Regions from separate parts of the Brenneria rubrifaciens genome, predicted to be linked through region 2. Evidence: predicted binding sites of a transcription regulator. Region 2 holds the regulator's gene; each other region holds the start of a gene.
What was found. The regulator CRP, encoded in region 2, controls carbon source genes, mostly activating them, when cyclic AMP is high. The targets are predictions, from matches to a motif close to ATGTGANNNNNNTCACAT.

Region 1 (3,161 bases), 730 kb from region 2:
AAGCCATCTTCATCACAACATGCCCCGGCCATTGAACCGGAGCGGTCAAGTGTCAAAGGCCCGCGATCCGGTTAACCGTGACGCGCCAGCGTCTACATGAACGGTATTCGTCTATAAACCGGCCTTTCAATCGCTCAAACCAAATACTTCTCCTGTAAAAACTGACGAGCCCGTTTGTCCAACCCATATTCGGCTTCAAGCCAGCTATCGACAGAGCCATAACGTTCATCAATTGCTTGCAACGCCGTCACGATAAATTCTTCCTGCACCGACAGCACATAAGAGAACTGCCGTAATGCTTTTTCATTGAGCGTTTTGGCCAGTTGCGTCACCAGTTGCTGACGGAAAGGAGCCAGCGTGGTATCGGTCAGCAGATAGTCTTCCACCACCGTTTGCTCATCCGCCCCCAGCGCGAACATCACCAGCGCGGCCCCCATCCCGGTGCGGTCTTTACCCACGGCGCAATGCTGTACCAGCGCGCCTTGATCCGGCTGCAACAGCAGCGCCGCCAGTTGGCGGTAAGCCGAATTATCAAATGGCAAACGGCGATAGAGCTCCAGCATAAACGCCCGCGAATCAAACGCCGCCAGTACATCTGATCCTAACGAATCCAGATTCGCCGTCACTTCATGACGCAACGGGTTGGCCGGAAACGCATGGTAGTTCGCACCAGACCAAAGCACATCGGGCTTAACCGCAATCTCGTCCTCATCCCGATAATCAACGACGTGAGAAACCGGAACGCCGGCAAGATATTCACAGTCGGCCTGACTCAGCAAATCCAGCGAGCCGGCGCGAAACAGTTTGCCGTGACGGATGAGCCGCCCGTCTGCGGCGCGGTTCCCGCCCAGATCGCGGAAGTTAATCCCGCCGTCAAGCGGGAGTAAAGAAGGATGGAGCAACGTTGGTTCGGTCATAGATCTCCCTGCGGTGTTGTCATAAAGGGCAAGCAAGGCAACCGTATGGTGTCAGACAGCGCATCATATCGGTAACCGATTATCAGGAAGCGGGCCGCCATCAATAACGGCCAGCCCGAAATGTACGGAAGTTGAAATTACCCGGCAGCCAGCAACCGGCGGGTGGCATCCAGCAAAACCTGGATAACGGTCGTTTCAGCCAGTTTTACCGCCGCCGCATCCGGGGTTTCCTGTTGGGTACGATTAACTATCACACCGGCGATCATCCCGGCTTTCAACCTCTGACTGGCGCACATGGTCAGCAGCGTGGCGGACTCCATTTCATAATTCAGCACGCCCATGCTTTGCCATTCTTCCATTGAGCCACGGAAACGGCGGACGACGCGGCCAGAAAACGTATCGTATCGCTCCTGACCGGGATAAAACGTATCGGATGATGCGGTCACGCCAATGTGCAGCGCAACGCCAGCCGCTTTGCCCGCATCGACCAGCGCGGTGGTACAGTCAAAGTCGGCGACCGCCGGGAATTCCATCGGCGCGAAATGCAGGCTGGCGCCGTCGAGACGCACCGCTGCCGTGGTCACCAGCACATCGCCCACCTCGATCCCTTCCTGAATGGCGCCGGTAGTCCCGACACGCAGGAAAGTACTAATCCCGAGCTGAGCCAGTTCTTCTACCGCAATCGACGTTGACGGGCCGCCAATACCGGTAGAGCAGACAATCACCACCTTTCCATCCAGTTCCGCCCGCCAGGACATGAATTCACGGTGCGATGCCAGAAACGCCGGGTTATCCATCAGACGGGCTATTTTTTCGACACGCTCAGGATCGCCGGGAATGATCGCCAGCGTAGCCCCCTGCAAATCGCTTTTTGTCAAACCGAGATGGAAAACATCAGATTTAGGCATAACCGCCTCCAGACAAGCTCGTCGAGTAGTCGAAAAATGCTAGCGTATTGCCACATGGTTTTTAGTGACAGGCATCACTCACCAAGAAGAAACAAAAAAAACAGCATACACAAATAATGTGACATTAATCGCAAATTCAGCCACAAAAAAGTCGCTTACGGTGATACACCCTTTTATTGTAGATTTTTTAATCATCGGTACGCTTTGTCGCAATTGTGAATTTTCATAGCAGGCCCACTATAAGGAGATCGCCATGAAGACTGATAAGCCAACCGCCCTCAGACATCTGCCACGGGGACTCTCTCCAGCCGTAGCACCGCAGGCCGCCTCCACCCTGATGACGGATACCACAGATATCATCGCCGGTGAAACCACCATTCCCTCTCAGGGCGAACCGCTGCCGGCCTACCTTGCCAAACCCGCCAATCAAATGCCTCCTTTCCCTGTCGTGCTGGTGGTTCAGGAAATTTTCGGCGTCCATCAATATATTCAGGATATTTGCCGTCGTCTGGCCAAACAAGGCTATATGGCTATCGCGCCCGAACTCTATTTCCGTCAGGGCGATCCCAATCAGTGTGATGAAATTCAACAGATTCTGACCAAGCTGGTTTGCAACGTGCCCGATGCGCAAGTTCTGTCCGACCTCGACCATGCTGCAAACTGGGCCATCAAACAGGGAGGCGACGCCAGCAAGCTTGCCGTTACCGGTTTCTGCTGGGGCGGGCGTATCGCTTGGCTCTATGCCGCCCATAATCCGCAGTTGAAGGCGGCGGTCGCCTGGTATGGCAAACTCAGCGGCGCTAAGACGCTGAATAGTCCCAAACACCCTATTGATATCGCTACGGGACTCAGCGCACCCGTGCTGGGGTTGTACGGTGCCAAAGACGAGGGAATTCCGCTGGAACAGGTGGATAGAATGCGTCAGGCGCTACGCGCCGCTAATGCGGAGGCAGAGATGATTGTCTATCCGGATGCAGGGCACGCTTTTCATGCTGACTACCGCCCCAACTATCATGCCGAATCCGCACAGGACGGCTGGCAACGTATGTTGGCGTGGTTTAAAAAATACGCAGTAGGTTGAAGTTTACGTGTGACGAAATGGGGCAAAAAGATATACGCGCGGCGCAAGGAAACGGTGGAGAGAAGCTTCGCGGATGCGAAACAACATCATGGTCATCGTTATGCGCGGTTCCGTGGTCTGATAAAGTGCAGATGCAATGCCTGCTTGCGGCCACAGCGCAGAATATGAAGAAGATGGCGCTGCTGGCGCTGTGTTATCTGCTGTTACTGGCTGACTACAACGCGGTAAAGCGTAATGAGCGCCGAAGAGCGACGC
Region 2 (3,161 bases):
GGCTCAACACGTCGATCTGCTGGTCGGCGTGGTGCCTATCGTCAATCTGGAGTGGATTCAAAAATTGATTCGTGATGTCAATGAACGCGGGCATTCACGCGAAGCCGTGATGGATTCAGTCGTTCGCTCGATGGAGGACTACATCACTTACATCACGCCACAATTTTCACGCACCCACTTAAATTTCCAGCGCGTCCCCACCGTGGATACGTCCAACCCGTTCGCAGCGAAATCCATTCCTTCACTGGATGAGAGCTTCGTGGTGATACATTTTCAGGGGCTGGACAATATTGATTACCCTTATCTGCTCGCCATGTTGCAAGGCTCGTTTATTTCTCATATCAACACGCTGGTTGTTCCCGGTGGAAAAATGGGTTTGGCGATGGAGCTGATTATGACGCCGCTGGTACAACGCCTGCTGGAAGGGAAAAAGATCGAATAGCATCACAGCATCACGCCCTATCAGGCGCGTCGTGTCGCTGTGATGGCGACGATGTCAGGAAGGCGCGGTTAGGCTGAATCCCGGACTTCATGACTGTGCGTAACCTGAACAACTTCCCCCAACATCAGCGCCACAGAGCAATACTTTTCAGCAGACAATACCACCGCGCGCTCTACCGCCTGATCGGTCAGCCCTTTCCCCGTCACGATGAAATGCAAATTGATATGAGTAAACAGACGAGGCGCTTGCACTCTCCGTTCCGAAGTCAATTTCACTTCACAATCGGCGACATCGTGACGTCCTTTTTGCAAAATCGACACAACATCGATCGCGCTGCAACCGCCAACCGATATCAGCAGCATTTCCATAGGGCTTGGCGCCTTGTCACCCGCATTGCCGTCCATCATAACCTGATGTCCTGAGGCGGACTCGCCAAGAAACGTTAAGCCTTCAATCCATTTCACCCGTGCATGCATAGCGTCTCCCTAAAAAATTTTTGAAAATTTATATTGTTACTATACAAAAAACGCCATACCCGGCGCTTTCTCATGCTGAAGCGAGACAATACAAGACACTTCCCTCAAGCTGTGTTAAAAACAAAAGTAGCATCTGCCTGTTCCGGGCAAACACAGATACAAGGAAGGTGATGGCGTCGCCAGATAGTAAATTCCAGTATATTCCCTGACGTCATTCTGCCCACACGAAATTTGATTTTTTAGCAGTCGCAGTTAACACGCCGTACAGGGAACTCTGAGCCCTGTGATTTGCGCAGTGAATTACAACAGAGGATAATAGCGAATGGTTCTCGGCAAACCGCAAACAGACCCCACTCTCGAATGGTTCCTTTCTCATTGCCATATCCATAAGTATCCATCGAAGAGCACGCTTATTCACCAGGGTGAAAAAGCAGAAACGCTTTACTACATCGTGAAAGGCTCTGTCGCAGTGCTAATCAAAGATGAAGAAGGCAAAGAAATGATTCTCTCTTATCTCAATCAGGGAGATTTTATCGGCGAGCTTGGCCTGTTTGAGGAAGGACAGGAGCGCAGCGCCTGGGTACGGGCAAAAACGGCTTGTGAAGTCGCTGAAATTTCTTACAAGAAATTCCGGCAACTAATACAGGTCAATCCAGATATTCTCATGCGTCTGTCCGCGCAAATGGCAAGCCGTCTACAGGTAACCTCGGAAAAAGTCGGCAACCTGGCTTTTCTTGATGTCACAGGCCGTATTGCTCAAACGCTGCTAAATCTGGCGAAACAACCTGATGCCATGACCCACCCGGATGGCATGCAAATAAAAATTACCCGCCAGGAAATCGGACAAATTGTTGGCTGTTCACGTGAAACCGTGGGCCGCATTCTTAAAATGCTAGAAGACCAGAACCTGATCTCCGCACATGGCAAAACGATCGTCGTTTACGGCACTCGTTAAGTCTTACCTTACCCTACAAAAAAAGCGTGAAGCCAACCTCACGCTTTTTTAACTGTTTCATGGCAATAGCGCATTAATCTGCGGCGTTAACCACCTGCTCGACGGCTTTAGCGAATTTAGCCATTCCCTGCTCGATATCTTCCGTTTCAATCACCAGGGAGGGCACAAAACGAATCACATTCGGACCGGCTATCAGCACCATAACGCCTTGCTCAGCGGCGGCGGCCAGGAAGTTACGCGCCCGGCCATGCCACTCCGGGGTCAGCTCGGCGCCCAGCAATAGGCCCATGCCGCGAATCTGTTCGAAAATGCCATGCCGCTGGTTAATTTTTTCCAGTTCATTGACAAACCGTTCGTGACGATCCGCCACACCAGACAACACTTCCGGCGTATTAATGGTGTCCAGCGCGGCTTCCGCCACTGCGCAAGCCAGCGGGTTACCGCCATAGGTCGTACCGTGTACGCCAACCGTCATCACCGAGGCAATTTCCTCGGTTGTCAGCATCGCACTGATCGGGAAACCGCCCCCCAACGCTTTCGCCGTGGTCAGAATATCTGGCGTAATACCGTAATGCATATAAGTAAACAGTTTTCCCGTTCTGCCCATTCCACTTTGGACCTCGTCAAACACCAGCAGCGCGTTATGCCGATCGCATAACTCACGCACGCCCTGCAGAAACGCTGGCGTCGCCGGCATAATTCCGCCCTCTCCCTGCACGGGTTCCAGAACCACCGCACAGGTGTGATCATCCATTACCGCTCTAACCGCGTCCAGATCGTTAAAAGGCACATGAACGATATCCGCAGGCTTCGGGCCAAAACCGTCAGCATATTTTGCCTGGCCGCCAACCGAGACGGTGAACAACGTTCTTCCATGGAACGCATTATAAAACGCGATGATTTTAGTCTTGTACGGGCTGTGGCGTTCAATCGCGTAGTGGCGCGCCAGTTTAAACGCCGCTTCGTTGGCCTCCGCCCCGGAGTTGACAAAGAACACCCGATCGGCAAAGGTCGCGTTAATCAGCTTGCTGGCCAGACGCAACGCCGGCTCATTAGTAAAAACATTGCTGGTGTGCCAGAGTTGTTCTCCTTGCTGTTTCAACGCGGCGACCAGAGCGGGATGGCAATGCCCCAGCGCGGTAACGGCAATACCGCCTGAGAAATCAATATATTCTCGCCCTTGCTGATCCCACACCCGGCTTCCCTTACCTTTTACCGGCACAAACTGCGCTGGTGCATAAACCGGCAGAATTACTTTATCGTGAGTTTCCCTTGTTACTGTTTTGTT
Region 3 (3,161 bases), 1.6 Mb from region 2:
AAAGCTTATTATGTCGATATTTAATTATTCCTGAAGCAATGAATGTTATTTATTAATCCGAAATTACGCGCAAACAAACCATTCAAGGTAAAATGGGTGACTGAATACAGAATAAGAAATGGCGGTGCGCAATGCCAAGGGTGGCTGACGGGCAAATAAAAAGGCAGCGGCGGTATCAACCACGCTGCCTCAAATGACGAAGCCGTACGTTCCCAGGGATCTATTACTGAATGCCCTGACTGCGCAGATAATCTTCGTAATTGCCAGTGAAATCGATCACTTTATTCGGCGTGATTTCCAGGATACGCGTGGCCAGAGAACTGACGAACTCACGGTCGTGAGAGACAAACAGCAGCGTCCCTTCGTACATTTCCAACGCCATGTTCAGCGATTCAATCGATTCCATATCCAGGTGGTTAGTGGGTTCATCCATCACCAGAATATTCGGTCGCTGCATCATCAGTTTGCCAAACAGCATACGGCCTTTTTCGCCACCGGACAGGACTTTCACTTTCTTCTTGATGTCATCCTGGCTGAACAATAAACGGCCCAGAATACTGCGAACAGCCTGTTCGTCGTCTTTTTCCTGTTTCCACTGGCTCATCCAGTCAAACACCGTCAGGGCGTCATCGAATTCATATTCATGATCCTGAGCATAATAGCCGATTTTGACGTTTTCTGACCATTTCACGCTGCCGCTGTCAGGCTGCATATCGCCGACCAGGGTTTTCATAAGCGTCGATTTACCGATGCCATTGGTGCCCAAAACAGCGACTTTTTCACCCACTTCAACCATCAGGTTTAATTTGCTGAACAACGGGCCATTATCAAAGCCTTTTGTCAGCTCATGCACTTCCAGCGCGTTACGGAACAGTTTTTTATCCTGTTCAAAGCGAATAAATGGGTTCTGCCTGCTGGACGCCTTCACCTCTTCCAACTGAATTTTATCTATTTGACGGGCGCGCGATGTCGCCTGCTTGGATTTGGACGCGTTGGCGCTAAAACGGCTGACGAACGATTGCAATTCGGAAATCTGGGCTTTCTTCTTGGCGTTATCCGCCAGCAGGCGTTCACGCGCCTGAGTAGCCGCCGTCATGTATTCATCATAATTGCCGGGGTAAATACGCAGTTCGCCGTAGTCCAGATCCGCCATATGCGTACAGACCATATTCAGGAAGTGACGGTCGTGGGAAATGATGATCATGGTGCTATTACGCTCGTTCAGCACCTGCTCCAGCCAGCGGATGGTGTCAATATCCAGGTTGTTGGTGGGTTCATCCAGTAACAGGATGTCCGGGTCGGCAAACAGCGCCTGCGCCAGCAACACCCGCAGTTTCCAGCCGGGGGCCACTTCACTCATCGGACCGTAGTGTTGCTCCACAGGTATCCCCACGCCCAGCAACAGTTCACCGGCGCGGGCTTCAGCGCTGTAACCATCCATCTCACCATACTGCACTTCCAGTTCGGCCACTTTATAGCCGTCCGCTTCGCTCATATCAACCGATGAATAGATACGATCGCGTTCCTCTTTTACCGCCCACAGCTCCGCGTGGCCCATGATGACGGTATCCAGCACGCTGAATTTTTCAAATGCGAACTGATCCTGACGTAATTTCCCCAGACGTTCATTGGGATCGAGGAACACGTTACCGGAACTCGGCGCCAAATCGCCGCCGAGGATCTTCATAAACGTTGATTTGCCGCAGCCATTCGCGCCAATCAAACCATAACGGTTACCGCCGCCAAATTTAACGGAAATGTTCTCAAACAACGGCTTACTGCCAAACTGCATGGTGATATTGTTGGTACTTAACACAGCACTTACTCAAGTCAGAATGTGATATAGCGCACATTATGCCACAAGCACGCGGCAAGGTCGCGGCGAGTTTCGAGCGCTCTTTTAAGCAACAGCCAATACAGGATGAACAATGCATGCCATTACCACGCCGTTTTAAACAAGTGGATGTTTTCACCCGGCACCCTTTCAAAGGTAATCCGCTGGCGGTCATCATGGAGGCCGACGGGCTGAGTGAGAAGCAAATGCAACATATCGCCCGCTGGACCAACCTTTCGGAAACCACTTTTTTATTTCCGCCTGCCGATCCTGAGGCGGATTATCGCGTGAGGATCTTCACCCCGGCGTTCGAGCTGCCGTTTGCCGGTCATCCCACACTCGGCTCGGCACACGCCCTGCTGGAATCCGGATTGCAGACTAAAACGCCTGGCCAGATTGTCCAGCAATGCGGCGTCGGTCTGGTGCCTATCCATATCGCTGATGACGGCATGCTGGCTTTTCGTGTACCGCAGGCCACCATCGTCCCGTTTGATACCGAATTGTATCCCCTGTTGGAACGAACGCTCGGCAGCGGCAACATAGATAAACATTATCCGCCCGCGAGCGTCCACATGGGAATAAGCTGGCTGGTTATTCGTCTGGACAACGCCGCTACCTGTCTGGATATCACGCCCGATGCGCTATCGCTGGCGATGTTGCAGCAAGCTTGCAACACGGATGGCATCGCCATCTACGGCCCGCACGATAGTGCCGCGCCAGCGGATTATGAAGTCCGCACGTTTTATATTGAGCTGGGCGTGCTAAAGGAAGATCCGGTCACCGGCAGCGCCAATGCTTGCATGGCCGTGCTGCTGCGACATCAGCAATACCCGGATAATATCGCCGATAAATTGGGTTACAGCGTCCGGCAAGGCATCAGGCGCCAGTGTGACGGACGGCTTTTCATGACCTATCTGAACGATGAACCCTGGGTCGGCGGGCATAGCGTGACGATTATCGACGGTACGTTGCAAACGTAAACTTCATACAAGTAGGAGATAAAAACCGTGATCAAAGGAACCACGATGGAAACACTGTCTGAGCTATACCATCCGCCTCATTTGTGTTTAAGCATTCAGGATGAGAACGATGCCGCCGCCATTTTTAACCTGGTTCAGCAAGAGAAACACCGACTCGAGCGTTCCATGCCCTGGCCTGATTACGAGATCCGCATGGAGCACTCACTGTATACAATTAAGGCGAACCGGGATGCATTCATCGCAGGAACGTCGGCGGTGTATGCCATTCGCTGGGATGATGCCATCGTCGGTATCTCTTCATTCAATGACATCCAGAATAAAACCGGGGAAATTGGTTATTGGGTGGC
Region 4 (3,161 bases), 1.1 Mb from region 2:
GCCGAGGATATCGGCCATTTTTCATTTAGCAGGCTTGTTATCCGACCGCCGATGCGACTTAGACCAGCGCCCCATAAATCGTCAGCAACGCCACCACCACCACCAGCGCTAAGGTGACTTTTTTCGCCAACATCACGGCAGCCTTCGGCGCCTCAACCGGATCAATATGCGGTTCACGCGCCAGAGAAAACTGCGCCAGTTGAGTTAACACCCAGTATTGAGCATTACGGGTGTCGCACAATGAAGCAAACCAGGCCGGTAGCGCTTTCTCACCGTGTCCCAGCAGTGCGTAAGCCACGCCAGCCAGACGCACCGGAATCCAGTCAAGCCAGTGCAGTAATGAATCGACCCCGGACTGCGCACGCGCCAGCGGCGTATGATGGCGCGCCAGCCAAGTTTGCCGGGCGCGTAAAAAAGCATAACCTGCCAGCGCCGCCGGACCATAAGGGCCCGCCGCCGCAAACCAGAACAGCGGCGCCAGATAGAAACGGAAGTTAATCCATATCAACGCATTCTGTAATTCTTTCAGGCGTTCACCTTCCCCCGTCCCCACCGGCAAGCCGTGAATCAACGCCAACTCTTCCGCCAATTCCTGACTCGCACCGTTTTCACCACGTAGCGCCGACTGGAGATAACGACGATAATGCCGACGGATCTCGCCAGCGCCAATACACATCAGGCTGATGACAACCCACAGTAACAGTAGAACAAGACCAAACAGCACGCCGCTCGCCAGCCAGAGCAAGACGGCCACCCCCCCCATACAGCACAAGGTCAGGAACAGGGTCTGAAATAAAGAAGGAGAAGGCAAACGGCGAAACACCACTTCAAGACGGTGATCGATCTGCCAATGTTCGCCATGTTTGAATAAACGCTCCCACGCCAGGACCAGCAACAATGTAAATAACGTCATCGTTTTATACTCCCTTCGTTTTCTCGCTGGCCTTCCAGAATCAGGCGATGATATTGGTCCCAATCAAAGGCAGGGCCCGGATCGGTTTTACGTCCTGGCGCGATATGGCTGTGTCCGGTGATTCTTGATGGTGTAATCGGGTAAGCGTCGAGCAATAGCCGCGTTATCGCTGTCAGCTGAAGATATTGCTCTGCAGTAAAAGGTAGCGTATCCGTTCCTTCCAATTCGATGCCGATTGAAAAATCGTTACACCGCTCACGACCTTCAAAACAGGAAACGCCCGCGTGCCAGGCACGCTGGTCAAAAGAAACATACTGAATTACTTCCCCGTCCCGACGAATCAGGCAATGAGCGGCAACATGCAAATGTGCGATAGCGGCAAAATAGGGATGAGCGGTGGGATCAAGCGTAGCGGTAAATAACTGATCGATATAGGGTCCACCAAATTCACCCGGTGGCAGGCTGATGCTGTGGATCACCAGCAAGGAAGGCGCTTCATTTTCCGGGCGGTTATCGCAGTGCGGTGACGCAATGTGTTTTATTCCAGATAACCAGCCATTTTCCAAAAGCATCGGCGATAACCTCGCATCATGTCGTTTGCCGGGCTGAATAAGGTGCGGTGAATTGGATCTGCGTTTAACAAAAATGCCGTAGTCGATAGCCTATCATGTTTCTAACATCATACCTAACCAACTGGATACAAAAAGGTTTTATTGTTTCTTTACCTGCTATGCGATATCCGCCATCCTCTTAAAGAGCGAAAACCATCCAGATCTCACTCGTGGACAAATAATATTGTTCGAAAATTCACCACCTTTAATTTGTGATGCAGATCACAATATGATTGCAATATTATGAATATATGAACCAGCCTCCATGTATCGAATCAATTTTTATTTAAAATAACCCGCGAGAATCATCTCCTGTTTTTCAGATATTACAAAAACTTATTTCAAAACATAAGACACCACAAGGTTTCGCTAACTACACGGTAATTGACATGAAAAAAACACTCACCGCAGCTGCTTTAATCACGTTGTCTTATAGTGTGCCAACGCTCGCTGACAGTAATAAAACAGCCTATCTTTCCGACTGGTGGCACCAGAGTGTCAATGTAGTGGGCAGTTACCACACGCGCTTCGGGCCGCAGTTGAACAATGATGTATACCTGGAATATGAGGCATTTGCCCGCAAAGACTGGTTCGATTTTTATGGCTATGCCGACGTGCCGAAATTTTTCGGCGTGGGAAATTCAAACGATCGCGGCGCCTGGGACGATGGCTCACCGCTGTTCGTGGAAATTGAACCGCGCTTTTCCATTGATAAGCTGACAGGCGCCGACCTCGGCGTCGGCCCGTTCAAAGAGTGGTATGTCGCCAACAATATCATTTACGATCACGGGCGAAGCAGTGATTCACGGCAAAGCACTTGGTACATGGGACTGGGCACGGATATCGATACCGGCACGGACTTATCGCTTTCCGCCAATATCTATGCCAAATACCAATGGAAGAACTATGGGGCGGGCAATGAGAACGAATGGGACGGCTACCGCGCTAAAATTAAATACTTCTATCCTTTAGGGACGCTGTGGGGCGGTAACCTCACTTATATCGGTTTCACTAACTTTGACTTCGGTTCTGACCTGCGCAATCAGGACGGACGTTCTCGTACCGGTAACGCCATTGCCTCCAGCCATATTCTGGCACTGGGTTATGACCGCTGGCATTATTCCGTCGTCGCCCGCTACTTCCATAATGGCGGACAATGGGCGGATGGCGCCGAACTTAACTTCGGTCAGGGACCATTTGAAGTGAAATCCACAGGCTGGGGCTACTATCTGGTCGTAGGTTATAATTTCTAGTCTTTTCAATCTGATAAATTAAAAACGGGGCGGAGCGATTTATCAAAACGCCTTGCCCCGCCGCCCGCATTTAAACTTTCCCCCGCTCGGTGACAGTGCGCCCTCAATTTCCGATAAATCATCAAAAACAGAATAACCAACTGAATTATAAAGAGTATTCATTCTGGATGTCTGCCTGTAAACAAGGTAGCATATCGTCCCGAATCCCCCTTCGGAGTTTTTGTGATGCCAACTCGTCGTTACAGTCAGGAACAGCGCCAAACCGATCTGCTCGCGCGTATTACGCGTGATATCCCCGCCAGCGTTCATCTGGCCTTAAGTGAAGATTTGGGCGGCGTCGTTGATGCCGCCCAGGATATTACCGCCCATTTACTTCCGGACGAA

Region 1: a site for CRP is predicted at 1,942-1,959, ahead of udp (uridine phosphorylase). Genes of this name have one in related genera too.
Region 3: a site for CRP is predicted at 1,836-1,853, ahead of EH207_RS11710 (ABC-F family ATPase). Genes of this name have one in related genera too.
Region 4: a site for CRP is predicted at 1,735-1,752, ahead of EH207_RS14055 (nucleoside-specific channel-forming protein Tsx). Genes of this name have one in related genera too.

Annotation. Positions count from the first base shown of each region.
Region 1 is NZ_CP034035.1:3,427,844-3,431,004, forward strand. Features, by position in the region: gene EH207_RS15230 (tyrosine-protein phosphatase) at 135-917, opposite strand; gene udp (uridine phosphorylase) at 1,055-1,825, opposite strand; gene EH207_RS15240 (dienelactone hydrolase family protein) at 2,079-2,906, shown strand; partial or broken gene EH207_RS15245 (transposase) at 2,913-3,161, shown strand, end outside.
Region 2 is NZ_CP034035.1:125,460-128,620, reverse strand. Features, by position in the region: gene EH207_RS00530 (phosphoribulokinase) at 1-442, shown strand, start outside; gene EH207_RS00525 (OsmC family protein) at 511-918, opposite strand; gene crp (cAMP-activated global transcriptional regulator CRP) at 1,241-1,873, shown strand; gene argD (bifunctional acetylornithine/succinyldiaminopimelate transaminase) at 1,947-3,161, opposite strand, start outside.
Region 3 is NZ_CP034035.1:2,571,767-2,574,927, forward strand. Features, by position in the region: gene EH207_RS11710 (ABC-F family ATPase) at 224-1,792, opposite strand; gene EH207_RS11715 (PhzF family phenazine biosynthesis protein) at 1,933-2,814, shown strand; gene EH207_RS11720 (GNAT family N-acetyltransferase) at 2,860-3,161, shown strand, end outside.
Region 4 is NZ_CP034035.1:3,101,980-3,105,140, forward strand. Features, by position in the region: gene ampE (beta-lactamase regulator AmpE) at 59-913, opposite strand; gene ampD (1,6-anhydro-N-acetylmuramyl-L-alanine amidase AmpD) at 910-1,485, opposite strand; gene EH207_RS14055 (nucleoside-specific channel-forming protein Tsx) at 1,914-2,777, shown strand; gene nadC (carboxylating nicotinate-nucleotide diphosphorylase) at 3,003-3,161, shown strand, end outside.